DNA from 4 places in the Variovorax sp. UC122_21 genome. Region 4 is predicted to be linked to each of the others. Evidence: predicted binding sites of a transcription regulator. Region 4 holds the regulator's gene; each other region holds the start of a gene.
What was found. The regulator sigma-54, encoded in region 4, starts transcription at its own class of promoters, with help from an activator protein. The targets are predictions, from matches to a motif close to TGGCANGNAANCTGCTTT.
Positions count from the first base shown of each region.

Region 1: the regulator sigma-54 is predicted to act here: its motif matches at 2,634-2,651, upstream of glnA (type I glutamate--ammonia ligase).
Region 2: the regulator sigma-54 is predicted to act here: its motif matches at 4,424-4,441, upstream of ACHMXE_RS22840 (DUF2126 domain-containing protein).
Region 3: the regulator sigma-54 is predicted to act here: its motif matches at 1,692-1,709, upstream of ACHMXE_RS21310 (ammonium transporter).

Region 1 covers NZ_CP172004.1:4,357,625-4,364,905, reverse strand. Annotated here, with positions in the region: gene ACHMXE_RS33250 (sterol desaturase family protein) at 1-752, shown strand, start outside; gene ACHMXE_RS33245 (EI24 domain-containing protein) at 872-1,753, shown strand; gene ACHMXE_RS33240 (competence/damage-inducible protein A) at 1,750-2,550, shown strand; gene glnA (type I glutamate--ammonia ligase) at 2,698-4,113, shown strand; gene ACHMXE_RS33230 (hypothetical protein) at 4,262-4,765, shown strand; gene glnL (nitrogen regulation protein NR(II)) at 4,806-5,885, shown strand; partial or broken gene ntrC (nitrogen regulation protein NR(I)) at 5,910-7,281, shown strand, end outside.
Region 2 covers NZ_CP172004.1:2,212,786-2,220,066, forward strand. Annotated here, with positions in the region: partial or broken gene ACHMXE_RS22835 (circularly permuted type 2 ATP-grasp protein) at 1-677, opposite strand, end outside; gene ACHMXE_RS22840 (DUF2126 domain-containing protein) at 822-4,349, opposite strand; gene ACHMXE_RS22845 (DNA internalization-related competence protein ComEC/Rec2) at 4,471-6,960, shown strand; gene ACHMXE_RS22850 (oxepin-CoA hydrolase, alternative type) at 7,107-7,281, shown strand, end outside.
Region 3 covers NZ_CP172004.1:1,879,214-1,886,494, reverse strand. Annotated here, with positions in the region: gene ACHMXE_RS21315 (hypothetical protein) at 55-396, shown strand; gene ACHMXE_RS21310 (ammonium transporter) at 419-1,621, opposite strand; gene ACHMXE_RS21305 (LytTR family DNA-binding domain-containing protein) at 1,826-2,794, opposite strand; gene ACHMXE_RS21300 (acyltransferase family protein) at 2,988-4,217, shown strand; gene ACHMXE_RS21295 (PaaI family thioesterase) at 4,223-4,636, opposite strand; gene ACHMXE_RS21290 (anthrone oxygenase family protein) at 4,694-5,278, opposite strand; gene ACHMXE_RS21285 (Crp/Fnr family transcriptional regulator) at 5,313-5,918, opposite strand; gene ylqF (ribosome biogenesis GTPase YlqF) at 5,930-6,904, opposite strand; gene ACHMXE_RS21275 (CBS domain-containing protein) at 7,174-7,281, shown strand, end outside.
Region 4 covers NZ_CP172004.1:5,808,741-5,816,021, forward strand. Annotated here, with positions in the region: gene ACHMXE_RS40065 (YceI family protein) at 7-648, shown strand; gene ACHMXE_RS40070 (LysE family translocator) at 671-1,315, shown strand; partial or broken gene ACHMXE_RS40075 (phospholipase D family protein) at 1,325-2,924, opposite strand; gene ACHMXE_RS40080 (RNA polymerase factor sigma-54) at 2,935-4,524, opposite strand; gene lptB (LPS export ABC transporter ATP-binding protein) at 4,555-5,349, opposite strand; gene lptA (lipopolysaccharide transport periplasmic protein LptA) at 5,346-6,059, opposite strand; gene ACHMXE_RS40095 (thiol:disulfide interchange protein DsbA/DsbL) at 6,372-7,019, opposite strand; gene ACHMXE_RS40100 (SPOR domain-containing protein) at 7,205-7,281, opposite strand, start outside.

The DNA.
Region 1 (7,281 bases), 1.5 Mb from region 4:
CGATCCGCATCGACATGCTCTACACGCTGATCCACCGGCTGGGCCTGTTCCGGCTCGCGATGTTCTTCACGCTGCAGCCGGTGTTCGACGACCTCATGGGCAGCCTGCGCGCGGCCGGCTGGGGCACCTTGCACCTCGACGAACTCTGGCCCGGCGTGACCGACGTGCCGGTGGTCGCGTTCGCGATCTACCTCGTGGTGCTCGACTTCGTCGGCTACTGGATCCACCGCGGCCAGCACCAGTTCAACTGGTGGTGGGGGCTGCATTCGCTGCATCACTCGCAGCGCCAGATGACCATGTGGAGCGACGACCGCAACCACCTGCTCGACGACATCCTGCACGATACCCTGATCGTGATCGTGGCGCAGCTGATCGGCGTGGCGCCCGGCCAGTTCATCGCCTTCGTCGCCTTCACCCAGTTGAGCGAAAGCCTGCAGCACGCCAACCTGCGCCTGAGCTTCGGCGCCCTCGGCGAGCGGCTGTGGATCAGCCCGCGCTTCCACCGGCTGCACCACAGCATCGGGCTGGGCCACGAATCGCACGGCAAGAGTACGCTCGGCGGCCACAACTTCGGCGTGCTGCTGCCCTGGTGGGACATGATGTTCGGTACCGCCAACTTCGAGAACCGCTACGACCCGACCGGCGTGCGCGACCAGGTCGAACCCGATGCCGCGGGCAAGCTGCGCGACTACGGCCAGGGTTTCTGGGCCCAGCAGTGGCTGGGGCTGAAACGCATGGTCGGGCGCGGTTGAGCGCGGCTTCTCTCCAGCTGCCTCACCCGCGCGCGGCGTGCGCGCGAACCGGCGAATCGCCCGGCCGCCGGCTCTGGCTTCACGGCCGCGCGGGGCGCGCCGGGTTATCCTCCCGCCCGATGCGCCTGCTCCTCGACTCCTTCTGGCGCGCGGTGGCCTATTGCATGCTGCCGCGCGTGATCGTGCTGTCGTTGCTGCCGCTGGGCCTGATGGTGGTGCTGGCCGCCGTCTTCGGCTACTTCTATTGGGATGCCGCGGTCACGTGGACGCGCGGGGCGCTCGAATCCTGGCCGCTGCTGGCGAGCTTCTGGAGCTGGATCGGGCGGCTGTTCTCGGGCGATGTCACCTCGATGCTGGCGCCGCTGGTGGTGGTGTTCGCCGCCACGCCGCTGATCGTGGTGCTGGCGCTGGTGATCGTGGCCGGCTTCATGGCGCCCGCGCTCACGCGGCTGGTGGCCGAGCGCCGCTTTCCCTCGCTCGAGCGCAAGAAGGGCGCCTCCTTCTTCGGCAGCGTGGCGCGTTCCATCGGCCTGACCGTGCTGGCGCTGCTCGCGCTCGTGGTCTCGATGCCGCTGTGGCTGATTCCCCCGCTGGTGCTGATCCTGCCGCCGCTGATCTGGGGCTGGCTCACCTACCGCGTGATGAGCTTCGACGCGCTGGCCGAGCATGCGAGCGCCGAGGAGCGCGCCACCTTGCTGCGCGCGCACCGGCTGCCGCTGTTGTGCATCGGCGTGCTCTGCGGCTACCTGGGCGCGGCGCCGAGCATCGTCTGGGCCTCGGGCCTGCTGTTCGCGGCCGCCTTCTTCGTGCTGGTGCCGCTCGCGATCTGGATCTACACCCTGGTCTTCGCCTTCTCGGCCCTGTGGTTCGGCCACTACTGCCTCGATGCGCTGGCGCAGCTGCGCGGCCAGCGCGCAGCCGCCGCGGCGGCCGCCATCCCGGGCGACGCCGCCGCCATCGAGGCCGACCAGGCCGTTCTCTCCCAATGGAAATCCCCATGACCCGTGAATTCGGCCTGATCGTCGTCGGCGACGAGATCCTTTCGGGCAAGCGCCTCGACAAGCACATGCCCAAGGTGATCGAGCTGCTCGCGGCGCGCGGCCTGCAACTGGGCTGGGCCGAATACGTGGGCGACGTACCCGAGCGCATCACCGCCGCGCTGGCGCGCGCCTTTGCCTCGGGCGACGTCGTCTTCTCGACCGGCGGCATCGGCGCCACGCCCGACGACCACACCCGCCAGTGCGCCGCCAAGGCGCTGGGCGTGCCGCTGGCGCTGCATCCCGAGGCCGAGCTGCTGATCCGCGAGCGCATGCAGGACACGGCGCGCGAGCAGGGCGTGGCCTACGAGCCCGACCGGCCCGACAACATCCACCGGCTCAACATGGGCGTGTTTCCCGAGGGCGCCCGGATCATCGCCAACCCCTACAACAAGATCCCGGGCTTCAGCGTCGACGACGTCCATTTCGTGCCCGGTTTCCCGGTCATGGCCTGGCCGATGATCGAGTCGGTGCTCGACACCCGTTATGCCGATCTTTTCGTCCAGAGCCGGGTCATGGAGAAGTCCGTGATCGTTTTCGGTGCCATGGAAGCCACCCTCACGCCCCTGATGCAGGCGATCGAGGCACGCCATGCGCGCATCAAGGTTTTCAGCCTGCCGAGCGTCGATCACCCCCAGTACGGCCGTCATATCGAGCTCGGCGTCAAGGGCGACCCGGAACTGCTCGACGCGGCCTATGGCCAGCTCATCGAAGGTCTGCACACTTTTAATGCGCAACTTGGCCCAGAATTGGTGCGTTGATTTCGATGGCACCAATTTGGTGAATTCGGCCGAGTTTCAGGCCTCCAAAGTGCCCGCCGACGGCTGTTGATCGCAGGCGACAATGGCACAGAAACTGCATCCCGCATCCCTGTATTCCCAACCACCCATCCAACTCAGGAGAAATTGATGGCAAAGACCGTCGCCGACGTCATGAAGCTCGTGAAGGAAAACGAGGTCAAGTTCGTCGACTTCCGTTTCACCGACACCCGCGGTAAAGAACAACACGTGACCGTGCCCGTGTCGCACTTCGACGAAGACAAGTTCAGCTCGGGCCACGCGTTCGACGGCTCGTCCATCGCCGGCTGGAAGGGGATCGAAGCCTCGGACATGCAGCTCATGCCCGACCCGAACACCGCCAACATCGATCCCTTCTTCGAAGAGACCACGATGATCCTGACCTGCGACGTGATCGACCCGACCGACGGCAAGCCGTACGAGCGCGATCCCCGTTCGCTGGCCAAGCGCGCCGAAGCCTACATGAAGGCTTCGGGCCTGGGCGACACGGCCTACTTCGGTCCGGAACCCGAATTCTTCGTGTTCGACGGCGTGCGCTGGAAGAACGACATGTCGGGCTGCTTCGTGAAGATCGATTCCGAAGAAGCCTCGTGGAACACCGACAAGGAATACGAGCACGGCAACACCGGCCACCGTCCCGCGGTCAAGGGCGGCTACTTCCCGGTTCCCCCGGTCGACAGCTTCCAGGACATGCGTTCGGAAATGTGCCTGGTGCTCGAATCGCTGGGCATCCCGGTCGAAGTGCATCACCATGAAGTGGCCAACGCCGGCCAGATGGAACTCGGCACCAAGTTCAGCACGCTGATCCAGCGCGCCGACTGGGTCCAGCTGCAGAAGTACGTGATCCACAACGTGGCCCACGCCTACGGCAAGACCGCCACCTTCATGCCCAAGCCCATCGTCGGCGACAACGGCTCGGGCATGCACGTGCACCAGTCGGTCTGGAAGGACGGCAAGAACCTGTTCGCCGGCGACGGCTACGCAGGTCTCTCGGACTTCGCGCTGCACTACATCGGCGGCATCATCAAGCACGCCCGTGCCCTGAACGCCATCACGAACCCCGGCACCAACAGCTACAAGCGCCTGGTGCCCGGCTTCGAAGCCCCGGTGAAGCTGGCCTACTCGGCCAAGAACCGCTCGGCCTCGATCCGCATCCCGTTCGTGGCGAACCCGAAGGGCCGCCGCGTCGAAGCGCGCTTCCCCGATCCGCTGATGAACCCGTACCTCGGTTTCGCCGCGCTGCTGATGGCCGGTCTCGACGGCGTGGAAAACAAGATCCACCCGGGCGAAGCCGCGAGCAAGGACCTCTACCATCTGCCGCCGGAAGAAGACGCGCTGATCCCGACCGTCTGCCACAGCCTCGACCAGGCCCTGGAATACCTGGACAAGGACCGTGCGTTCCTGACCAAGGGCGGCGTGTTCACCGATGCCTACATCGACGCGTACATCGAGCTGAAGATGCAGGAAGTGACGCGCTTCCGCATGGCCACGCACCCGGTCGAATTCGACATGTACTACTCGCTCTGATCGCGGTTTCCCCGCTCGGAGTAACACGAAAGGACGGCCTCGGCCGTCCTTTTCATCGGGGCCGGAACATCCTGGCATCGGAGGCGTCGAATTGCATGAAAATGCGCCTTTTCGCGCTCTCCCGGACCCTCGAGGCCCCCAAGATCCCATGAAGACCGCCGCACCACTTCTCCTGCTGACCGCCTCCCTGTTCGCCCTGCCGGCGCTCGCGCAGGAGCGCGTCTGGCGTTGCGGGAACGAATACACCAACAACGCCACCGTCGCGCAGCAGCGCGGCTGCAAGGTGATGGAGGGCGGCAACGTCACCGTCGTGCAGGGCGCCTCGCGCGCCGCGCTCGGCGGTGCCGCGGGCTCGACTTCCGCGTCCCGCTCGCCGGCCGGCAGCCCGCGCGTCGAGGGCGCCGACCAGCGCGCGCGCGACGGCGAGGCGCGCTCGGTGCTCGAGTCCGAACTGCGCAAGGCCGAATCGCGCCAGGCCGAGCTGCAGAAGGAATACAACAACGGCGAGCCCGAGAAGCAGGGCAGCGAAGGCCGCAACTACCAGAAGTACCTCGACCGCGTGGCCGAGATGAAGGCCGAACTGGCCCGCAACGAAAGCGACATCGCCGGCATCCGCCGCGAGATCAGCCGGCTGCCGGCTCCCAAGAACTAACCCGTTCCTGCATCGGCAGGACGAACACCACAGGATTTCCATGGCTTTCGGAAAGAAGGCGGCAAGCGCCAGTCCGCGCTTTCAGGCCTTCGACCTGCTGTCGACCCTGATCGCGGTCGTCAACAGCAAGGGCTCGGTGCTGTTCGCCAATGCCGGTCTCGAAGACGCGCTCGGCACCTCGCGCCGCACGCTCGAGGGCTCGCAGTTCGGCGCCTGCTTCCACGAACCCCAGGTGCTGCGCACCGCCATCGACGGCGCCAGCGCCAACGACTTCGCCACCCTGCGCTACGAGGCCTTCCTGCGCCGCGTCAACCACGAGCTGATGCCGGTGCAGGTCACGCTGGCCAAGGGCGAGAAGGCCGGCGAACTGATCGTCGAGATGCTGCCGCTCGAGCACCAGGTGCGGCAGGACCGCGAGGAGCGGCTGCTCGACCAGGCGCAGGCCAACAAGGAACTGATCCGCAACCTCGCGCACGAGATCAAGAACCCGCTCGGCGGCATCCGCGGCGCGGCGCAGCTGCTGCAGATGGAGGTCGAGTCGCGCGACCTCATCGAATACACCCAGGTCATCATCCACGAGGCCGACCGGCTGCAGACGCTGGTCGACCGCCTGCTGGCGCCGCACCGCCGGCCGCACGTGGTGGGCGACGTGAACATCCACGAGGTCTGCGAGCGCGTGCGCTCGGTGATCCTCGCGGAGTTCCCGCGCGACCTGCACATCGAGCGCGACTTCGACGTCTCGATCCCCGAGTTCCGCGGCGACCGCGAGCAGCTGATCCAGGCCACGCTCAACATCGTCCACAACGCCGCGCAGGCCCTGGCCGAGCGTCGCGCGGCCGGCGATGCGTGCATCACTTTCAAGACCCGGGTCGCGCGCCAGGTGATCTTCAACAAGCAGTGGTATCGATTGGCACTGGAATTGCATGTCATCGACAATGGACCGGGCGTGCCGGACGCGATCAAGGACCGAATCTTCTATCCGCTGGTGTCGGGCAGGGAGGGTGGTACAGGGCTGGGTTTGACGCTCGCACAGACTTTTGTGCAACAGCATCACGGCGTGATCGAGTGCGACAGTGTCCCGGGCCGAACCGATTTCAAGATATTGATTCCGCTGCCCTAGCAGCCACCGGCAACAAGGAGATGCATGAAGCCGATCTGGATAGTTGATGACGACCAATCGATCCGCTTCGTGCTGGAGAAGGCCCTGCTTCGGGAGGACCTCCCGACCCGCAGTTTCACCAACACGCGCGAAGTGCTGGCGGCCCTCGAACAGGCCGCCGAGGACGAGCAGCAGGGCCCGCAGGTCCTGGTGAGCGACATCCGCATGCCCGGCGGTTCCGGGCTCGAGCTGCTCGACAAGATCAAGGCCAAGCATCCGGGCCTGCCGGTCATCATCATGACGGCCTTCTCCGACCTCGACAGCGCCGTCTCGGCGTTCCAGGGCGGCGCCTTCGAATACCTGCCCAAGCCCTTCGACCTGCCGCGCGCGGTCGAGCTGATCCGCCGCGCCGTCGACGAGAGCCAGCGCGAGGAAGTGGCCGAGGAACGCATGGTCGCCGCGCCCGAGATGCTCGGCCAGGCGCCCGCGATGCAGGACGTGTTCCGCGCCATCGGCCGGCTGTCGCAGAGCAACGTCACGGTGCTGATCACCGGCGAATCGGGTTCGGGCAAGGAGCTCGTGGCGCGGGCGCTGCACAAGCACTCGCCGCGCGCCAACGGCCCCTTCGTCGCCATCAACACCGCGGCCATTCCCAAGGACCTGCTCGAGAGCGAACTCTTCGGCCACGAGCGCGGCGCCTTCACGGGCGCGCAGACCATGCGGCGCGGCCGCTTCGAGCAGGCCGAGGGCGGCACGCTGTTCCTCGACGAAATCGGCGACATGCCCTTCGACCTGCAGACGCGCCTGTTGCGCGTGCTCAGCGACGGCCACTTCTACCGCGTGGGCGGCCACAACTCGGTCAAGGCCAACGTGCGCGTCATCGCGGCCACCCACCAGGACCTCGAGCAGCGCGTGAAGCTCGGCGGTTTCCGCGAAGACCTGTTCCACCGCCTCAACGTCATCCGCCTGCGCCTGCCCGCGCTGCGCGAACGCGGCGAGGACGTGCCCGCGCTCACGCGCCACTTCCTGCAGCAGAGCGCGCGGCAGCTCGGCGTCGAGCCCAAGCGCATCTCCGATGCGGCGCTGGCCAAGCTCGCGGGGCTTCAACTTCCCCGGCAACGTCCGCCAGCTCGAGAACATCTGCCACTGGCTGACCGTGATGGCGCCGGCGCAGCTGATCGAGGCCAAGGACCTGCCGCCCGAGGTGCTCGCGACCGGCGGCGCGCCGATGCTGTCGCCCGACAGCCATGCGGGCGAGCCCGTGGCCCATGCGACAGCCGCCGTGCCCGTGGCGCCGCATGCGTCCACGCCTTTCGTGGGGACGGCGATCGACAGCGCGGTGCCTGCACCCGCCGTCGCGGCGCACGCGCCGGCCGACGCTTCCGGCAATTGGGAGAGCGGCCTCGAGGCCGAGGCC
Region 2 (7,281 bases), 3.0 Mb from region 4:
GGCTTCACGCCGTGCAGCGCGCGCAGGTAGCCCGGATGGCCGCGCACCAGCGCCGGCGGCAGCAGGCCTTCGGCCAGCAGGCGCTGCGGGCCGTAGACGTCGGCCATCACGCGGTCGAGCACGCGCATGCGCTGCAGCACGCCGGTCTCGATCTGCGCCCAGCTCTCGGGCGAGACGATCAGCGGGAACAGGTCGAGCGACCAGGGCCGTTGCGGGCCGTGGGTGGCGTCGGCGTAGACGTTGTAGGTGACGCCGTTGTCGCGGATCTGGCGCTCCAGGCTGACCGCGCGCCGCGGCAGGTCGACGAAGCCGTCGGGGCCGAGCTGTTCGAAGAAGGCATGCCAGGGCGGCAGCAGCGGGGGCTTGTCGCCGGCGGCGGGGGCCGGCGCGGCGGTGTCGGCGGTGTCGGCGGTGGGGGCGCGCTGGGCCGCGGATGGCGCCTGGGTCTGGCCGCCCTGTGTCTGGGATTGGCTTTGGCTGCCCGCCGTCGCGTCGTGCAGGTGCGGCCCCGTGGGCGCTACCGGCCCCGCGGCGGGCCGTGCGGGTGCCTCGGGCGTCGCGATGCCGCGCAGCTCGTCGAAGTGGCCGGGCAGGGCGGCCGGGGCGAGCGCCGACGCCAGGGCGGCCGGAAAATCCAGCGCCTGGGCGTCGAACAGGGATTCGTTGAGGGGTTCCACAGGGTTGGGATTGTCACATCGCTGTCACCGGGCCCGCCGGCGATGGCGTGCGAAATGCCCGCTGCAGCCATCCGTGTGGGCGGGACGACACACCCGGCGGCCCGGCCCGCGCCCCGTTGCCGGGGGGCGGGCCATGGGCGCCGCTCAGCGCCGCAGGTCGAGCGTGAACGGGAATTCGCGGCTGCCGGGCACCTCGATGGTGGCGGCCGGCGTGCGCATCAGCCCCGGCGTGTGGCCGGTGCGCGTGAAGCGCGACATGCGCCGGCTCTCGGCCTCGTAGGCATTGACCGGGAAGGTCTCGTAGTTGCGTCCGCCCGGATGGGCCACGAAGTACTGGCAGCCGCCCAGCGAACGCTTCATCCAGGTGTCGACCAGGTCCACCGTCAGCGGCGCATGGGCCTTGATGCTCGGATGCAGCGCCGAGGGCGGGTTCCAGGCCTTGTAGCGCACGCCGGCCACGAACTCGCCGGCCACGCCCGTGGGCTGCAGCGGCAGCACGCGGCCGTTGACGGTGACCACGTGGCGGCTCTCGTTGAGGCCGGTCACGCGCACCTCGATGCGCTCGAGCGAGGAATCGACGTAGCGCACCGTGCCGCCGGCCGAGCCTTCCTCGCCCATCACGTGCCAGGGCTCGAGCGCGTTGCGCAGCGAGAGCTCGACGCCCATCGCCTGCACCTGGCCCACGAGCGGGAAGCGGAACTCGAAGTGCGGCGCGAACCAGTCGGGATCGAAGGCGAAGCCGGCCTGGCGCATCTCGCTGATGACGTCGTCGAAGTCCATCCTGACGAAGGTCGGCAGCAGGAAGCGGTCGTGCAGCTCGGTGCCCCAGCGCGTGACGGGCGCCTTGTAGGGTTCGTCCCAGAAGCGCGCCACCAGCGCGCGGATCAGCAGCTGCTGCGCGATGCTCATGCGCGCATGCGGCGGCATCTCGAAGGCGCGCAGCTCGAGCAGGCCGAGGCGGCCGGTGCTGGAGTCGGGCGAGTAGAGCTTGTCGATGCAGAACTCGCTGCGGTGCGTGTTGCCCGAGACGTCGATCAGGATGTTGCGCAGCGTGCGGTCGACCAGCCAGGCCGGCATGTGCTGGCCGTAGAGCTCGCGGTTCTTCGCGATCTCCTTGAGCGCGATCTCGAGCTCGTAGACCTGGTCGTTGCGCGCTTCGTCCACGCGCGGCGCCTGGCTGGTCGGGCCGATGAACATGCCCGAGAACAGGTAGCTCAGCGAGGGATGGTTGTGCCAGTACAGCAGCAGGCTGGCCAGCAGCTCGGGCCGGCGCAGGAAGGGGCTGTCGGCCGGCGTGGCGCCGCCCATCACGAAGTGGTTGCCGCCGCCGGTGCCGGTGTGGCGGCCGTCGGTCATGAACTTCTCGGCCGACAGCCGGGTCTCGAACGCGGCCTGGTAGAGGAATTCGGTGTGGTCGACCAGTTCCTTCCAGTTGTGGGCCGGATGGATGTTGACCTCGATCACGCCGGGGTCGGGCGTGACCTGCAGCATCTTCAGGCGCGGATCGCGCGGCGGCGGATAGCCTTCCATCACGATGCGCACGCCGAGTTCGCGCGCGGTGGCTTCGACGGCGGCGACCAGGTCCAGGTAGTCCTCGAGGCGTGCCAGCGGCGGCATGAAGACGTAGAGCACGCCCGAGGCGCTGCCCTTCTTCTCGGCCGCCGGGCCGTTGGCGCGGCGCGGGTCGCGCACCTCGACGCACAGCGCGGTGCGCGTGACCCAGTGAGCCGACTCGCCGCGCAGCGGCTGGCGCGTGGCGGCGGTGTCGAAGGTGGCGTCGGCATCGGAATCGGCAGCATTGCCGTCGCCCGGGCCTTCACCGGTGCCGGTCCCCGGCCCCTGCATGCGCAGCGCGGCGGGCACGGCCGCGGGCGTGCCGAAGGCATAGGGTACGGCGCCCAGGTCGGCACCGGTGCCGCCGGTCGCGCCCACGGTGTAGCGCGCACGGTAGTCGGCCGCGCTCGGCAGCGCGTCGCGCGCCGCGGTCGGGTCGCGCTCGATCAGGTAGGGGTAGTCGCCCTTGCTGGCCCAGGGTTGGGAGTCGAGCGGCAGGCGGTAGCCCATTGGCGAATCGCCGGGGATCAGGTAGAGCCGGTCGTCGCGCAGGAACCAGGGGCCGGTCTTCCAGGCCGGGCCCTCGAGCGCGGGCGCGTCGCGGTTCGCGTTGCCGGGCTCGATCGGCAGCATGTAGCCGATCACCGCGTCGAGCTTCTGCGTGAACACGCGGCGCAGGCGCACGCGTTCGAGTTCGTCGTCGAGCTTGGAGTCGAAGGGGTCGACGTTGACCGGCAGGCGGCGTTCGCGCCAGAGGTAGTAGTAGATGTCCTCGAAGCCCGGCTGCACGTAGCGGTCGGTCAGGCCGAGCTTGCGCGCCAGCAGGCTGGTGAAGCGGCGCGCGTCCTCGCTGGTGTAGTGGGTCGGGAAGCGTTCGTCGGCGAACAGCTCGGGGTCGTGCCACAGCGTCTGGCCGTCGGCGCGCCAGAAGATCGACAGCGCCCAGCGCGGCAGCTGCTCGCCCGGGTACCACTTGCCCTGGCCGAAGTGCAGGAAGCCGCCGTGGCCGTATTCGGCGCGCAGCTTGTGGACCAGCTCGGTGGCATAGCCGCGCTTGGTGGGGCCGAGCGCGTCGGTGTTCCACTCGGGCGCGTCGCGGTCGCTGGTGGCCACGTAGGTGGGCTCGCCGCCCATCGTGAGGCGCACGTCGCCGGCCTTGAGCCGCGTGTCGACCGCGTCGCCCAGCGCCAGCACCTCGGCCCATTGCTCCTCGGTGTAGGGCTTGGTCACGCGCGGCGATTCGTAGATGCGCGTGACCTTCATGTCATGGCCGAACTCGACCTTCGACTCGTCGACGCCGCCCTCGATGGGCGCCGCGCTCGAGGGCGTGGGCGTGCAGGCCAGCGGGATGTGGCCCTCGCCGGCCAGAAGCCCCGAGGTGGCATCGAGGCCGATCCATCCGGCGCCCGGCAGGAACACCTCGCACCAGGCGTGCAGGTCGGTGAAGTCGACCGTGGTGCCGCTCGGGCCGTCGAGCGCCTTCACGTCGGGCGTGAGCTGGATCAGGTAGCCCGAGACGAAGCGCGCGGCCAGGCCGCAGTGGCGCAGCAGCTGCACCAGCAGCCAGCCCGAGTCGCGGCAGGAACCGCTGCCGTTGGTGAGCGTTTCTTCCGGCGTCTGCACGCCGGGCTCCATGCGGATCAGGTAGTTGACGTCCTGCTGCACCTGCTGGTTGATGCCGACCAGGAAGTCGATGGTGCGCTGTTCCTTGCGGTCGATCTTGTCGAGGTAGGCCGCGAGCAGCGGCGTGGGTTCCTCGGTGACGAGATAGGGCGCGAGCTCCTCGGCCTGCGAGGGCGTGTACTTGAACGGGAAGTTCTCGGCCTGCGGCTCGAGGAAGAAGTCGAAGGGGTTGTAGACCGCCATCTCGACCACGAGGTCGACCGTGACCTTGAATTCGCGCGTCTTCTCGGGGAACACGAGCCGCGCCTGGTAGTTGGCGAACGGGTCCTGCATCCAGTTGACGAAGTGCTCCGCCGGTTCGACGCGCAACGAGTACGAGATGACGTTGCTGCGGCAATGCGGCGCCGGCCGGAGCCGGACGACCTGCGGGCCGAGTTGCACCAGGCGGTCGTATTTGTAGTGGGTGACGTGGTGGAGCGCGGCGTGGATGGACATGCGTTTTTGTGTGCAGTACTGGCAGATTGCATCGAAAAGATGTCTCTGGTGAGACGCATACTAGCCCAGAAGACAAAGCAATTAGCGCGCCACGGAGCGTCGTTGGGGGAGGGTTTGCATCATGGTCGCCAAGGGGGAGCGAGGCGCATCCGATGCCTTCGTGCGCGCGCGCTGCGCCTTCGTCGCGCTCGCGGCAGCGCTCGCGGGCGTGGCGTTGCAGCTGCGGCAGCCGCAGCTGTGGGACGGCATGGTCTACGCGGGTGGACTGCTCGCGGGCATCGCGGGTCTTCGGGTGGCGTGGCACGTGCCGCGTCGTGCGTGGATCGCCTGGACCTGCGCCGCGCTGGCCGGCGCGGCGATCGGCGCGGGGCTCGCGGGCGCACGCGCCACGGTCTATGCAGCCGGCGCGCTCGATCCCGCGCTCGAGGGCCGCGACCTGCAGCTTGTGGGCGTCGTGTCGCAGATGCCGCAGCGTGGCGAGGCCGGCACGCGCTTCCGCTTCGCCGTCGAGTCCGCGCGCTGGGCCGACCCTGCGAGCACCGGATCGCCCGCGGTGCCCGACCGCATCGCGCTCGGCTGGTATGCCGAGGGCGCCAGCCTCTGGGATGGCCCCGCCGATTCATCCGCGCCCGCGCCCTGGCCCGAGAGCCCGGTGCATGCCGGCGAACGCTGGCGCCTGACCGTGCGCCTCAAGGCGCCGCACGGCCATCGCAATCCGCACGGCTTCGACAGCGAGCTGTGGATGTGGGAGCAGGGCCTGCGCGCCAGCGGCCATGTGCGCATCGGCGCGCGCGACGAGGCGCCCGCGCGGCTGGGCCCCACGGGACGGCATCCGATCGAACGCGCACGCGAGGCCGTGCGCGACGCCATCTTCGAACGCGTGCCCGAGCGCTTCGGCGCGGGCGTGATCGCCGCGCTGGTCACGGGCGACCAGGGCGCGATCGACCGCGAGGGCTGGGACGTCTTCCGCGCCACCGGCGTGGCCCACCTGATGTCGATCTCGGGCCTGCACGTGACCCTGTTCGCGTGGCTCGCCGCGCACGTCGTCGGCGCGCTCTGGCGCCGCAGTCCGCCGCTGATGCTGCGGCTGCCGGCGCAGCGCGCGGCGCTCGTGGGCGGCGTGCTGCTGGCCACGCTCTATGCGCTGTTCAGCGGCTGGGGCGTGCCGTCGCAGCGCACGGTCTGGATGCTCGCGACCGTCGCGCTGCTGCGCCTCACCGGGCGGCGCTGGCCCTGGCCGCACGGCTGGCTGCTGACCGCGGCGGTGGTGGTCGCGCTCGATCCCTGGGCCCTGACGCAGGCCGGTTTCTGGCTCAGCTTCGTGGCGGTGGGCGTGCTGTTCGCCACCGACGCGGGGCTGCCCGGCGACACGCGAGCGGGCCTGCGCGCACGGCTGTGGCGGCTGCTGCGCGAGCAGTGGACGATCACGCTCGCGCTCACGCCCCTGAGCCTGCTGCTGTTCCAGCAGGTGTCGCTGGTCGGGCTGGTGGCCAACCTGGTCGCGATCCCCTGGGTCACGCTGGTGATCACGCCGCTGGCGATGCTCGGCAACGTCGCCGCGCCGCTGTGGGACCTCGCGGCGCGCGCGGTGTGGGCCCTGGGGCTGCTGCTGTCGTGGCTCGCGGCGCTGCCATTCGCCAGCGTCTCGATGGCCGCGCCGCCGACGTGGCTGGCGGCCTGCGGCGTGGCGGGCGGCGTGCTGGTGGCGATGCGGCTGCCGTGGTCGCTGCGCGCGCTGGGCCTGCCGCTGCTGCTGCCGGTGCTGCTGTGGCAGCCGGCGCGTCCTGCCCTCGGCGAGTTCGAACTGCTCGCGGCCGACGTCGGCCAGGGCAACGCGGTGCTGGTGCGCACCGCGAACCACAGCCTGCTCTACGACAGCGGCCCGCGTTACAGCCTCGAGAGCGACGCCGGCCAGCGCGTGCTGGTGCCGCTGCTGCGCGCCCTGGGCGAGCGGCTCGACCTGCTGGTGCTGAGCCACCGCGACAGCGACCACACGGGCGGCGCGAGCGCCGTGCTCGCGACGCATCCGCGCGCCGGCTTGCTGAGTTCGATCGAGGCTGGGCACCCGCTGCAGTCGCAGCGCCCCGCGCGGCGCTGCGAGGCGGGCCAGCGCTGGACCTGGGACGGCGTGGATTTCGAGCTGCTGCATCCGCAGGCCGGCGACTACCTGTTCTTCACGCGGCCCAATGCCATCTCGTGCGTGCTGCGCATCGGCAACGGCCGCGCGACCGCGCTGCTGGCCGGCGACATCGAGCGGCTGCAGGAGGCCGCGCTGCTCGAGCGCCTGCCCGAACGGCTGCGCGCCGACGTGCTGCTGGTGCCGCATCACGGCAGCAAGACCTCCTCGAGCGCCGCCTTCCTCGACGCGGTGCGCCCGCGCATCGGCCTGGTCCAGGCCGGCTACCGCAACCGCTTCGGCCACCCGGTGCCCGAGGTGGTGGCGCGCCATGCCGAGCGCGACGTGCGGCTGGTCGAGAACGTGCGCTGCGGCGCCGCGCACTGGCGCAGCGCCAGCCCGGCCGAGGTGGGCTGCGAGCGCGAGCGCGCGCCTCGCTACTGGCAGCATCGGCCGGCGGCACTGCGATCTGTTGGGGTTAAAACTGTGAACTAGTTGTTAAAAACCCGCCGGACGAACCCTCGCGAGGTCGCGCGGCACGGCGTCCCATGCGTTGTAGCCAGGGACAACGCATCGAGGGGACACATGACATCGCACCACCGCCCGATCTTCTTCCCGCGCTCGCCCGCGGGCACCGCGCCATGACCGCCGCCGTTCCGGCCATCACCAGCAGCCACGTCGGCGGCAGCTCCGCCGCGCGGCTCAAGACCCACCGCGACGGCCCGGTGCTGGTGCTGACGCTGAGCAACCCCGGCGCGCGCAATGCGCTCAGCCCCTCGGTCTATCGCGCCGCCGCCAAGGTCATGCGCGACGCCG
Region 3 (7,281 bases), 2.7 Mb from region 4:
AAGGTTGGCGCTTCGACAATGGCATTTCCGCCCCCTTCGACGAGGAGTTCGCACATGCCCTTCCCGCCGCTGTCCCGCCTGGTCCTGGCCGCCGCGGCCCTGCTCGCGCTCGCGGGCGTCGCCGCGCAGGAACCGAAGACCGACCCCGTCTACACGCGCGCGCGCCTGATGTCCTCGCACGAGGAGCCCGGCGGCAAGCTGTACCTGCACCTGAAGATCCCGCCGCGCTCGAAGATCCCGTTCACCACCCAGACCTTCAGGCTGGCCGACCGCAAGCTCGTGGCCGACATCGCCGACGGCACGCCGGTCGAGTTCGTCTCGCGCCGGCTCGAGGGCGAGAACACGGTGGTGTCGATCCGCGCGGTGGCCGAGTGCCCGCGCTTCCAGAAGTGCTGAGCCGCCCCCCGCCGCGAACCGTTCACCAGTTGACTTCGCGCTCCGGCGTCGCCGAGATGTGGTGGATCGAGAGGTCGGCGCCGTCGAATTCCTCTTCCTGCGACAGCCGCAGCCCGACGGTCTTCTTGAGCACGCCGTAGACCACGGCGCCGCCGAGCAGCGCCCAGACCACGCCCATGGCGGTGCCGATGAGTTGCGCGCCGAAGTTCACGCCGCCGAGGCCGCCCAGCGCCTGGGTGCCGAAGATGCCGGCCGCGATGCCGCCCCAGGTGCCGCACAGGCCGTGCAGCGGCCAGACGCCGAGCACGTCGTCGATCTTCCACTTGTTCTGCGTCAGCGTGAACATCGCGACGAAGATGGCGCCGGCCACGCCGCCCACCACCAGCGCGCCGATCGGGTGCATCAGGTCGGAGCCCGCGCACACCGCCACCAGCCCGGCCAGCGGGCCGTTGTAGACGAAGCCGGGGTCGTTCTTGCCCATGGCCAGCGCCACCAGCGTGCCGCCGACCATCGCCATCACGGAGTTGACGGCCACCAGGCCCGAGATCTTGTCGATGGTCTGCGCGCTCATCACGTTGAAGCCGAACCAGCCCACGCACAGCACCCAGGCGCCGAGCGCGAGGAAGGGGATGTTCGACGGCGGATGCGCGGCCAGCGAACCGTCGCCGCGGTAGCGGTTGCGCCGCGCACCCAGCAGCAGCACGGCCGGCAGCGCGAGCCAGCCGCCCACGGCATGCACCACCACCGAGCCCGCGAAGTCGTGGAATTCATGGCCCGTGACCGAGGCGATCCACTCCTGGACGCCGAAGTGCTTGTTCCAGGCGATGCCCTCGAAGAAGGGATAGACGAAGCCGACGATGACCGCGGTGGCGATCAGTTGCGGCCAGAACTTGGCGCGCTCGGCGATGCCGCCCGAGATGATGGCCGGGATGGCGGCCGCGAAGGTCAGCAGGAAGAAGAACTTCATCAGGTCGTAGCCGCTCCTGGCCGACAGCTCGGTGGCGCTGACGAAGAAGTGGGTGCCGTAGGCCACGCCGTAGCCGACGAGGAAGTAGACGATGGTCGAGACCGAGAAGTCGACCAGGATCTTCACAAGCGCATTGACCTGGTTCTTCTTGCGGACCGTGCCGAGTTCGAGGAAGGCGAATCCCGCATGCATGGCCAACACCATGATCGCGCCTAGAAGGATGAACAGCGCGTCTGCGCCCTGTTTGAGTGCGTCCATTGGAGCTTCTTGCTGGTTTTTGGATTGATTTGGTGCGCCGCACCTGAATTCAGCAGGACGGCGGGCCAATGAAGCAAAAATGGTGCCTGCAAGCTCGTCAATGGTGCGAAACGGGCCGAGATGGGGCCGAATGAGCCCGATGGGCAGGCGCGACGCACCGGAACGGATGCCGCCTGACGGTGCATGAAGCACCCGCGCGGCGGTTCAGGAGGCCGTCGCGCCGCGCAGGGCCTCGCGGTAGCGCCGGCTGCACGGCACGGTGCTGCCGTCGTGCATGTGCAGCCGGGCATCGCCGCCGTCGAGCGGCTCGATCTCGCGCAGCCGCGAGAGATTGACCGCGTGGCTGCGGTGCACGCGCACGAACAGCGCCGGATCGAGCTGGGTCAGGAAGTCGGTCAGCGTGGCGCGCAGCAGGTAGTCGTGGCCGTTGACGTGCAGGCCGACGTAGTTGCCCTCGGCCTGCAGCCAGTCGATGTCGCCGGCGGCGATCAGGAATTCGCGGCGCAGCTTGCGCACCAGGAAGCGCTCGGGACGCGCGGGCGCCGGCGGCGGCGCGGGTTCGGCGGGCGGCGGCGGCGCGTCCGCGGCCGGCGCTGGCTCGGCATCGGCCGGGCGTGGCGGCCCTTGCGGCCCTTCAGGCGCCTCGTCCGGCGCGTCGAGCACGCGCGCCTCGCCCTGCCAGCGCAGCATGAACATCCGGTAGGCCCAGATCCCGAACACGATCGAGACGTAGGCGCGCACGTCCTTCAGGTACTCGTAGCCCCATTGCGCGGCCCAGCCGCCGAACGCGTAGTGCTCGCCGGCCGCGGCATAGGCCAGCGAGCGCAGCGCGAACATCGCCATCACGTGGACCAGGCTGAACGCCACGCTGGCCGCGAGATGCCAGGCCAGGTAGCGCACCAGCCTGCCGGGCGCGAGCGAGGCCAGCGGCGAGAGCCGCCGCTCCAGCGCCACGATGGCCGGCACCAGCAGCAGCAGGACCAGATGGCTCGAGCCTTCCCAGACCACGATCTCCCAGGTTTCGCGCGGCACCGCGCGCGAGCGCGCGTCGACCATCGCCACCGTGGTGTTGAACAGCGCCTGCAGCGCCATCACGACGATCCAGAAGCCGACCTCGACGTAGCGGCGGATCGGTTCGTAGCGGTGGTAGAGGTCTTTGCGCGGGCCGGCCATGGCGGGCGATTGTCGCGATCCACGTGACGAATGGGGCGACAGGGGCGGCCCGGGGGACGGATTTCGCCCCCTGTTTCGTCCCACCGGGGCCACCGCTCGTCACAAAGCGCCCGCGATCCGTCCCCCGGCCGCGCCGTCGTCGCGCCGGGCCCGGACCATGGCCGCTCGTTCAGTCCCCGATCCAGGAGCCTTCATGCCCACCGACCGTTTTCCACGCAACCCCGTCCCGCCGGCCGCCGAAGCGCGCCGGCACGACATCGACGCCCTGCGCGCCCTCGCCTTCCTGCTCGTCATCGTCTATCACGTGGCGATGTACTACGTGGCCGACTGGCCCTGGCACCTCAAGAGCCCGCATGCGGCCGAGTGGCTGCAATGGCCGATGCGGCTGCTGAACCTCTGGCGCATGGACCTGGTGTTCCTGATCTCGGGCGTCTCGCTGGCCTTCCTGAGCCGCCACCAGGGCACGGCGGCGCTGCTGCGCGGCCGCGGGTTGCGGCTGATGCTGCCGCTGGCCTTCGGCATGGCGGTGGTCGTGCCGTACCAGGCCTACGCCGAGGGCGTGGCCCACGGCCTGGTGGCGCCGGGCTTCGGCGCCTTCCTCGCGCGCTACCTGCCGATGAGCCAGCCCTGGCCGAAAGGCGCCTTCGCGGGCGCCGAGTTCGGCATCACCTGGAACCACCTCTGGTACCTGCCGTACCTGTTCGTCTACACGGCCGCGGTGGCGCTCAGCTTGCCGCTGTGGCGCTCGGGCCCGGGCCAGGCGCTGCGCCGGGCCTTCAACGGGCTGCGCGGCGGCTGGCTGCTGCTGCTGCCGGCGCTGCCGCTCGCGGCCTTCACGCTGCTGCTGGCGCCGCACTACCCGCCGACCCACGACCTGGTGCGCGACCCCTTCCTGCACAGCATCTACTTCACCGTCTTCCTCTACGGCTACTGGATGGGCGCCGACAGCGGCATCTGGCGCGAGCTCGAGCGGCTGCGCCGCGTGTCGCTGGCGCTGGCCGTGGCGGTGGTCGGCGCCTACATCGCGGCGCGCACGCTGGGCGCCGGCCGCGTGCCCGACGAGGTCAACGCCGTGCTGCGCTCGCTCTACCTCTGGACCGCGGTCGCCACCCTCCTCGGCCATGGCCACCGCCACCTGAACCGCCCCTGGCCCTGGCTGCGCTGGGCCAATGCCTCGGTCTATCCCTGGTACATGCTGCACCAGACGCTGATCGTGCTGGCGATCGTCTGGCTGGCGCCGCTGGCGCTCGGCCCGGTGCTCGAGCCAGCGCTGATCCTCGCGGCCACGCTGGGCGGCTGCTGGCTGCTCAACGACGCGCTGATCCGCCGCGTGCGCTGGCTGCGGCCGCTGTTCGGCCTGCCGATGCGGGAGAAGCAGGCGCCGCAGCGGGCGCCCGCGGCGGCCCTGACGGCCGCGCGCTGAAGGCCTCAGCCCTTGTCGTCGGGCACCGGCACCAGGATCGTGCTGCCCGTGGCCAGCAGCTTCAGCGTGCCGTCCTCGGCCTCGCCGAACAGCTCGGCGGCGGTGAAGACCTGCTTGCGCCCGGCCTTCACGACGCGCCCGCGCGCCACGAAGACGCGGCCCAGCGCGGGCGCCATGCAATCGACCGAGAAGTGCGAGGCCAGCACGCGGCCCGCCACGGTGGCGGCCGCGAAGCCGCAGACGGTGTCGAGCAGCGCGCCGATCATGCCGGCATGCAGGAAGCCGGCGTACTGGCCCATGTCGGCCTCGCGCCATGCCATGCGCAGCTCGGCCTCGCCGTTCTCCGCGCGCACGACCTCGAAGCCGGCCCAGCGGTTGAATGCGGCCGTTCGATTCAAGGCCTGGATGGTGTCTAGCATCGGATGCTCCTTCGAGAGGGGGACTCTCCTTGTCGACCAGAATGGGTCGAGCCCACTCTACGAAGCGCTCCCTGCCCGGTCCGTCGCGTCCGTGACCGGAACGCGCGCGGCAGTTGCATCGGCGACAGCCCGCGCACGCAGCGCGAGCGCCGCGATCGACAAGGCGAAGGCCAGCGCGCTGGCCGCGCAGCGCCAGAGGTTGGCGGCATTCCAGCGTGCCCGCGTCTCGGCCCAATCGGGCGGCAGGGCCCGCGGGTCCCACGACTCCGTGTACGCATTGAGCGGCAGGTTCACCTGCGCGGTGAACAGCACGATGCCCAGCGCATAGAGCACGCCCGCGAACGCGAGCAGGCCGAACCAGCCGCGCCGCCATTCATCCCGGCCGGCCGCGAGCGCCAGCGCGCACAGCACCGGCGGGCCGAAGAAGAAGCCGAAGAACATCGCATGCCGCACATGGCGGTTGAGGCTGGACTGCACGACGGCATAGCTCGCGCCGTCCATGTGCGCCGTGGCGAGGCTGACGTTGAAGCCGTAGGTCCAGAAGAAGCCGGCCATGAGGCCGAAGGCGAAGACGGCGAGGCCGTGCAGGCTCCAGCCGGCGGAAAACAGCGCGAAGGAGATCGGTGAGGTGCGTGACGGCATGCGCCGACTGTGGCGCGCGCCGCCCCGGCCCGCCTTAACCTGCGATAAGTCCCATCTCCGCGCGCAGCCGCGACAGCGAGACATCGGTCATGCCGAGGTAGGACGCGAGATGGCGCAGCGGAATTCGCCGCGCCCAGTCGGGCCGCTCGCGCAGCAGCGCCGCGTAGCGGGCGCGCGCGTCGCATTGCAGGAAGGCCTGCTCGCGCCGCAGCTTGTCGTCGAACAGGGCCGCCAGCGCCGCCAGCCGCAGTGCGGTCCACGAGGGCAGCGGCGCGACCGCCGCGTCGAGCGCCTCGCACGGCAGGCAGCGCACCACGGCGGGCTCGAGCGCGGCGATGAAGAAGGCCGCCGGCTCGTCGCGCAGCAGCGGCGTCACGGGCCAGACGAAGGCGTCCTCGGCATGGAAGTTCTTGTTCGATTCGCGGCCCTCGGCGTCGAGGTAATAGAGCCGCAGCAGCCCGCGCTCGACCCAGAAGGCATGGCGCCACGCGCTGCCCGCGGCCAGCAGCACGGCGTGCGGCGCCAGGGTCTCGCGACGGGCCGCGCCGGCGAGCGCGGCGAGCGGGCCGGCGCCGAGTTCGGGGAAGCGGCGTGCCAGGGCCGCGTGCCAGGCGGCATCGGTGGCGGCCGGCAGCTGCATGGCCCGGTGCCTCAGGCGACCGCGTCGTCCTCGGCCGCCGCGGCCCTGCCGCCCTTGCGCTGCTGCTTGCGCGCGGCCTTCTTCGCCTCGCGCTCGACATCGGCGCGCTGGCCCTCGGCCAGCCACTGGGCAAACTCTTCGGGCGTCTCGAGCGTGATGCGCCCGAGGTTGCCGGCGCGGAACTCGTGCATCACGATCTCGGCCGCCTTCTGCAGGTTCACGCGGCCCTTGCCGAGCAGCGCGCCGCGCTTGCGGCCGATGGTGTCGAGCAGCGCCTCGTCGCGCATCTCGGCGAGTTCGCCGGGCGCGTGCTCGTGCTCGACCAGCTTGAAGCGCGCGACCAGCCCCGCCGCGTAGTGCTGCTTGAGGTAGCCGAGCAGCTCGAGCGCCACCTCCTCCTCGTCGAAGGCATTGCGCCCCACCGCGCCGCTGGCCGCGAGGTTGTAGCCGCTCTTGGGCACCACGATGCGCGGCCACAGCATGCCGGGCGTGTCCCAGAGGTAGAAGTCGTCGGCCAGCGTGATGCGCTGCTCGAGCTTGGTGATGCCGGCCTCGTCGCCGGTCTTGGCCTTGCGCCCGCCAGTCAGGGTGTTGATCAGCGTGGACTTGCCCACGTTGGGAATGCCGCAGATCAGCACCCGCATCGGCTTGGCGAGCCCGCCGCGGTTGGGCGACAGCGCATGGCAGGCGCGCACGATCTGCTGCGCGGGCGTCGAGAGGCTGGCGTCGAGCGGGATCGCGCGCGTTGCCGGCAGCGCGTTGTAGTGCGCGAGCCAGCGCTCGGTGCGCTCGGGATCGGCCAGGTCCTGCTTGTTGAGCACCTTGAGCGCCGGCCGGTTGGCGGTCAGCCGCGCGAGCATCGGGTTGGCGCTCGAGCCGGGCAGCCGCGCGTCGAGCAGCTCGATCACCACGTCGATGTCCTTCACGCGCTCGGTGATCGCCTTCTGCGTGAGATGCATGTGACCGGGGAACCACTGGATCGCCATCGGTGCGTGTCTTTCTTGTTTCTGTGTCTGTGGCTGCGGGGAGCCGGGGCGGTGCATGCACCGGTCCGGGGTGCGCATTGTGAACCGCGAACCTGAATGGATCGATACGCCCCTGCCGCGCGGGGATACCGGGGTCTTTGCCGCGCGGGGGTCGGCCGGCGCGCTTGCAAAGTCTTGCGCCGCTCGCGCGTGCCAGCCCCTATGATTTGTCCGAGAGCGCGCCTTCCGGCGTCGGTCGAATCCAGACTTTTTTTCAAGGAGTTGCCGCGATGAAACCCGTCTCCGAACTGCTCAAACGCCACGATTCCTCGGCCTGGCGCACCTCGCCGGGCACCACGGTGTTCGATGCGCTGGCCACGCTGGCGCATTTCGAGGTC
Region 4 (7,281 bases):
TTCGCCATGAAGAACAAGACACTGCCTTCCGCCGTCCTGCTGGGCTTCGCGCTCGCCGCGTCCGGCCTTGCCGCCGCGCAGGAATACACCGCCCCGGCCGTCGCGGCCAAGCCCGCGGGCGGCCCGGTCAAGGGCGCCAGCTACGTGGTCGACCCGACCCACACCTTCGTCATGTACGAGATGGGCCACTACGGCACCACCACCAACCGCGGCCGCTTCAGCACCAAGGACGGCTCGGTGCAGATCGATGCCGCCGGCACCAGCGGCAAGGTCGACATCACCATGGACATCAGCTCGATCAACACCGGCGTCGACCTGCTGAACCGGCACGTGCAGAGCAAGGACTTCTTCAACGTCGCCGAATTCCCCACCGGCCGCTTCGTCGCCGAGCGCATCGCCTTCAGCGGCGACAAGGTGGCCGAGGTGCCCGGCACGCTCACGCTGATGGGCCAGACCAAACCCGTCACGCTCAAGGCCGTGCGCTTCAACTGCTACCTGAGCCCGCTGATCAACCGCCAGGTCTGCGGCGGCGACTTCGAGACCACCGTCGAGCGCAGCGACTGGGGCATCACCTGGGGGCTGAACTTCGGCTTCGAGAACAAGGTGAAGCTGCTGGTGCAGGTCGAGGCGGTCAACGTGCAGCCATGAGTTCCGAAAGAGAGCACCTCCAATGATCGACACCACCCTTTCCCTGCTCGGCATCGCTGGCGCCATGGCCGTGGGCGCGATGAGCCCGGGCCCGAGCTTCGTGATGGTGGCGCGCACGGCCGTGGCCTCGCGCGCCGACGGCCTCGCGGCCGCGCTCGGCATGGGCGCGGGCGGGCTGGTGTTCGCGATCGCGGCGCTCGCGGGGCTGCAGGCCGCGTTCCTCGCGGTGCCGGCGCTCTACCTCGCGATCAAGGGTTTCGGCGGTGCCTACCTGGTCTACCTCGGCATCCGCATCTGGCGCGGCGCGCGGCAGCCGCTCGCGATGGCGCCGGAGGTGGGCACGCCCGCGGCATCGGGCGGCCGCGGCAAGCGCACCTTCCTGCTCGGGCTGGCCACGCAGGTCAGCAACCCGAAGACGGCCGTGGTCTACGCGAGCATCTTCGCGGCCTTCCTGCCGCGCGAGGTGCCGCTGGTGCTGGCGCTCGCGGTGCCGGCCGTCATCTTCTGCATCGAGACCGGCTGGTACGCCATCGTCGCGCTCGCGCTGTCGTCGGCGGCGCCGCGCTCGGCCTACCTGCGCTACAAGACCTGGATCGACCGCGCGGCCGGCGGCGTGATGGGGCTGCTGGGGCTGCGGCTGGTGTGGTCGGCGGTGCGCGGGACCTGAGGCCGGTTCCTAGAGCAGGCTTTCGGGCGTCAACGGCGCCAGCAGCTCGAGCATCGTGCGGTCCCAGAAGCCCGAGTCGGGCTCCTCGCTCAGCACCGTGGTCTTGCCCGCCTCCTCGCTGATCCACTCCAGCCGCGAGTCGCTGCCTTCGGCGAAACGCAACCGGTAGGCGCCCTGCTGCTTGAGCACCTCGAGCAGCTTCAGCGCCTGCTGCGCCATCTCGGGGCTGCGGATGAATAGGCCGATCTCGGTGTTGTGGACCTCGGAGCGCGGGTCGAAATTCATCGAGCCGACGAACAGGATGCGCCGGTCGATCACGGCCGACTTGGCATGCAGCCGGCCGACCGAGGTGCCGAACAGGCCCAGCCGCACGCTGCGACGCGTGCGGTTGGTGCTCAGTTCGTAGAGCTCGGCGCCCAGGCGCAGCATGTCGGGGCGGTAGCGGCGGTAGGCGGTGTGCACCAGCGGCTCGTCGGTGGCGGCGAGCGAGTTGGTCACCACGCTGATCTTCACGTCGCGCCGGCGGATTTCGTTCATCGCCTCGAGCCCCGCGGCGCCCGGGATCAGGTAGGGCGAGACGATGGTCACCTCGCTGCGCGCGCGGCGCATCTGCTCGACCACGTTGTAGCGCACGCTGTCGACATCGAGCAGCGGCACGCCGCCGTACGAGGCGGTCTTGCCGATCACGCGGTCGGGCGAATCGGCATAGGCCTCGGCCGTGGTCCAGATCAGGCCGAGCCGGCCGGCGTCGAGGTCCTCGGCGATCGGGCCGTAGCCCAGCAGGTCGTTGGGCGCGGGCTTCGGCGGCGGCGGCGTGGTGTCGGGGCCGGTGGCGGCCTCGAAGCGGCGCCGCAGTTCTTCGGCAGGCAGCGCGCTCGCCACCACCGACTCGACGGGCCGCACGTAGGGGCTGTTCCAGTACTGGTCGAACAGGCTGCCCAGGCGCGGGATCAGCGCGCCGGTCACGAAGGTGTCGAGGTCGATGAAGTTCTCGCCCGCGGTGCGCCGGAAGTACTGGTTGCCGATGTTGCGCCCGCCCGCCACCGCCATCGCGCCATCGGCGATGAACAGCTTGTTGTGCATGCGCCGGTTGACGCGGTTGAAGTCGAACAGCGAGGCACCGAAGCGCGCGAGCAGGCTGCCGCGGCCGGCCGGGAAGGGGTTGAACAGGCGCAGCTCGACGTTGGGCGTGGCCGCGAAGCCGCGCAGCAGCTCGTCCTCGCCCGAGGTGTAGAGGTCGTCCATCAGCACCGCGCACCCGCACGCCGCGCTGCGCGGCGTCGCGCAGGGTGCGCAGCAGGTAGCGGCCGGTCTCGTCGTTCTCAATCTGGTAGTACTGGACGTCGAGCGTGCGCTGGGCGCGGCGCGCGAGCTGGATGCGGGTGTCGAAGGCGAAGTCGCCGCCGGGCATGAGGCGAAAGCCGCTGAGGTCGGGATCGGGCTGCGCGGCCAGCGCGATGCGGCCGAGCGCGGTGTCCTTCGACACGGCGATGGCCTGGGTGGGCGCGCGCGGGGCCTGGTCGGGCAAGCTCGCGCAGCCGGCGGCCAGCAGCGTGGCCGCGAGGGCGAACATCCAGAGCCCACAGCGCGACAGCAGGCGTCGGGCCATCGGCGGCTTTCTACAGGGCCTTGCGCAGGTTGGCGGGCGCGATGCGCAGCGCCTCGCGGTACTTGGCCACCGTGCGGCGCGCGCACTCGATGCCCTGCTCCTTGAGCATCTCGGAGATCTGGCTGTCCGACAGCGGCTTCTTCACGCTCTCCGAACCGACGAACTGCTTGATCAGCGCGCGCACCGCGGTGCTCGAGGCATTGCCGCCGGTCTCGGTGCCCAGCGCCGAGCCGAAGAAGTACTTGAGCTCGACCGTGCCGAAGGGCGTGGACATGTACTTGGCGGTGGTCACGCGCGAGATGGTGGATTCGTGCAGTCCGAGCTCGTCGGCGATCTCGCGCAGCACCAGCGGGCGCATCGCGAGCTCGCCGTGCACGAAGTAGCTCTTCTGCCGCTCGACGATGGCGTTGCTCACGCGCAGGATGGTGTCGAAGCGCTGCTGGATGTTCTTGATGAACCAGCGCGCCTCCTGCAGCCGCTGCGACAGCGCCTGGCTGCCCTCGCCCTTGTGCGACTTGAGCGCGCCGGCGTAGATGTCGTGCACGCGCAGCCGCGGCATCACCTCGGGGTTGAGCATGACGCGGAACTTCACATTGGTGCCGCGGCCGGTCTTGGTCACGATCACGTCGGGAATGACGATGTTGCGCTCGACGTCGACGAAGCGGCGGCCGGGCTTGGGCTCCAGGCGCGCGATGATCTGCAGCGCCGAGCGCACCAGCTCCTCGTTGGTTCGCGTGAGCGTGGCCAGGCGCTTGAAATCGCGCCGCGCGAGCAGCTCCATCGGCTGCTTGCAGATGGCCAGCGCGGTCTTGCGCACCAGCTCCTCGTCCTCGGTCTCGTCCTCGTCGGCCAGCGCGCGCAGCTGGATCGCGAGGCATTCGCCGAGGTCGCGCGCGCCCACGCCCGCGGGCTCCAGGCTCTGCAGCAGGCCCAGCGCGACCTGGAAGTGGTGCACCAGTTCGTCGAACTGGTCGTTGTCGTCGCCCGCGAGGCCCGAGGCCAGCGCAGGCAGCGAATCCTCGAGGTAGCCGTCGTCGTTGAGCGACTCGATCAAAAAGCGCAGCGCGGCGCTGTCGTTCTCGTTGAGCCGCAGGCTCAGCGCCTGGCGGTGCAGGAAGGACTGCAGCGATTCCTGGCTGCGCGCGAGCTCGGTGGCATCGGCGCGCTCGTCGTCGCCGGTGCTGCTGTTGTTGCGCGCGGGCGCGTCGCTGCCCCATTCGCTGTCGTCGGGCGCCATGTCGACGGTGCCGTCGCCTTCCCAGTCGGGCTCGCGCTCGGGCGAGTCGAGGGCCGGCTCGGCCTCGGACGACGAGGCGGTCTCGGTGGACGTGGTCGAGGTCGAGGGCGCGGCGCTCGCGTAGTCGCTCTCGGCCTCGCGCTCGGTGTCCTCGCGCGGCGCCGGCGTGTCGGCGGCGTCGAGGCCGAATTCCTCGCGCGCGGCTTCCTCGGCGGTGCGCTCGAGGAAGGGGTTCTCGTCGAGCATCTGCTCGACCTCCTGGCTCAGTTCGAGCGTGGAGAGCTGCAGCAGCCGGATCGACTGCTGCAGCTGAGGTGTCAGCGCGAGATGCTGCGAAACGCGCAGCGACAAGCCTTGTTTCATGCCCTCAGCAAATGACTGGCGCGAGCTTCATCACATCCGGAAGTGCTCGCCCAGGTAGACCCGGCGCACTTCGGCGTTGTCGACGATCTCCGAGGGCGTGCCCTGTGCCAGCACATGGCCGTCGCTGATGATGAAAGCGTGATCGCAGATGCCCAGCGTCTCGCGCACGTTGTGGTCGGTGATGAGCACGCCGATGCCGCGCTCCTTCAGGAAACTGATGATGCGCTGGATCTCGATCACCGCGATCGGGTCGATGCCGGCGAAGGGTTCGTCGAGCAGGATGAAGCGCGGCTGGGTGGCCAGCGCGCGCGCGATCTCGACGCGGCGGCGTTCGCCGCCCGACAGCGCGAGCGCGGGCGAATCGCGCAGGTGGTCGACGCGCAGGTCGGCCAGCAGCTCCGACAGGCGCTCTTCCATGCGCGGCTTCGACAGCGCCTGCAGCCGGCCGTTGGCATCGGGTTCGCGCTGCAGCTCGAGCACCGCGCGCACGTTCTCCTCGACCGTGAGCTTGCGGAAGATCGAGGCCTCCTGCGGCAGGTAGCTCAGGCCCATGCGCGCGCGGCGGTGGATCGGCATGTGGGCGATCGGCTCGCCGTCGATGGAGATCTCGCCCGCATCGGCGCGCACCAGCCCGACGATCATGTAGAACGAGGTGGTCTTGCCGGCGCCGTTGGGCCCGAGCAGTCCGACGACTTCGCCCTTCTGCACGTCGAGCGAGACGTCCTTGACCACCTTGCGGCTGCCATAGCTCTTCTGCAGGCCGCGCGCGACGAGGCGGCTGCCCGGCACGCCGTTGGCTTCCTGGGTTCCGGCGGCTTCGATCACTTGCGTTCTTCCGCTTCGCCGCTGAGCGTGGTGCTCGGGCGCAGGCCGGCGCCCGGGGCCGGCGTGGGCGTCGGCGCCGCGGGACGGCGCGTGGCCGGGGCCGAGGCACCGGGTGCCGCGGGCGCGGCCGACTTCGGCGTGAGGATGGCCTTGACGCGGCCGCCGCCGCCCGGCGCCGACACGCCGGCGTTCGGCGGCACGGTCGAGCCGTTGACGGTGTAGGTGTCGTTGCCCTGGTCGTAGACGATCAGCGCGCCGCTGCTCTCGTCGTTGGGCGTGGCGCCGACCAGGCGGCGCATGACGGCGCGGCGGATGAACTTGACGTTGTCGGCGCGGCTGTCGTACTCGATGACCTCGGACTCGCCCTCGATCCACTCGTCGCCGTTGCCGTTGCGCTTCTGCTTGTAATAGGCGAGCTTGCCGGGCGCCGCGGTGACCACCCCGTACTGGTAGCCCTCGGGGTCCTGGCGCACGTCGATGCGCGCGCCGCGGATGATGATGGTGCCCTTGGTGACCACCACGTTGCCGGTGAAGACGCTGGTCTGCTTGAGATCGTCGTAGCGCATCGAATCGGATTCGATGTTCATCGGCTTGGTCCGGTCGGCCGTTTCGGCCAGGGCCGTGGCGGCGGAGCCGGCCAGCAGCAGCGCGGCCAGCACGAGGCGACCGGTGCGGCGAAGGGAGGAGGTGGGGTGAGAGTGCGATGTCATAGAGGCACGAAACTTGCTCTGCATTGTATGCGGCCCATCGCGCCAGACCCATGCGCGCGGATGAAAAAGCCCCGGGACGGCGAACCCGGGTTGCGGCCCCTCGCGGGATGGACCCGCGTTTCCGCCGGATGGCGGCTTGGCCGCCCCGGAACCCTCGACGGGATTCCGGCCTCCCGGCGGCGGAGCGGCTACAAGGTGTGAAGAAACCGTCGCGAGCGCCCCGAGGTCGCGCCGAAGGCCGGAGCCGTACTCTGTACGGTGAGGACCGCAGGTGCGAGATCGGGGCGCGCGGCAGGTTTATTCACGCCCTTGTCAACCCTTGCGGGCTTCGCCGATCAGGTAGTTCGTGACCGACAGCGCCTTGTTCATGTTGCCGGCGGTTTCGCCATCCACGTACCAGCGGCCGGCCACGGCCAGCGCCGGCACGCCGGCCACCTTGTAGGCATCGGTCAGCTGCGAGGCGCGCTTGGCCTTGCTGGCCACGCCGAAGGAGGTGAACAGTTCCTTGAACTTCGCGGCGTCGAGGCCGCTCTTCTCGGCCCAGGCCACGATGTTGGCGTCGCCGTTGACGTTCTGGCGCTGGGCGTGGATCGCGTTGAAGACCTTGGGCTGGTATTCGTCGACCTTGCCCATCGCCTCGAGCGCGTAGTACAGGCGCTGCTTGGCCTCGACGTCGTTGCCCACGAAGGGCACCGGCACGCGGCGCAGCACCACGTCGGCGGGCTTGCTCTTGGCCCAGGCCTCGAGCGCGGGCTCGAAGTCGTTGCAGTGCGGGCAGTTGTACGAGAAGAACTCGATCACCTCGATCTTGCCGGCCGGTGCGTCGACCGGCACGCGCTTGTCGAGCACGAGGTATTCGGTGCCGGCCTTGGGCGCGCGGGCCTGGGCTTGCGCGGGCAGGTGGGCCATCAGGCCGAGCGAGCCAGCGGCGACGGCCAGCGAGAAATCACGACGTTTCATGGGAAAGAGCTCTCCAGTTGGTAGACGGCAGACTGAGCCGGGCCGGTGAAGCGGAGTTCCCGCGCGCGGTGCTCGGGGCTCCGGGAAACCCGGGGGCGGCGCGGACCGCGGCGAAGCTTAAAGAAAAACCATGACCGTTGCCGTGGGGGGCCACCCGGCGGCGCCCTCCCCCGGCCGGACGGCGCTCAGCGCTGGACGCGCACCAGCGCCGAGTCGAGGCCGGCGCCGTCCATCCGTTCCTTGAGGCGGTCGGCGTCGTCCT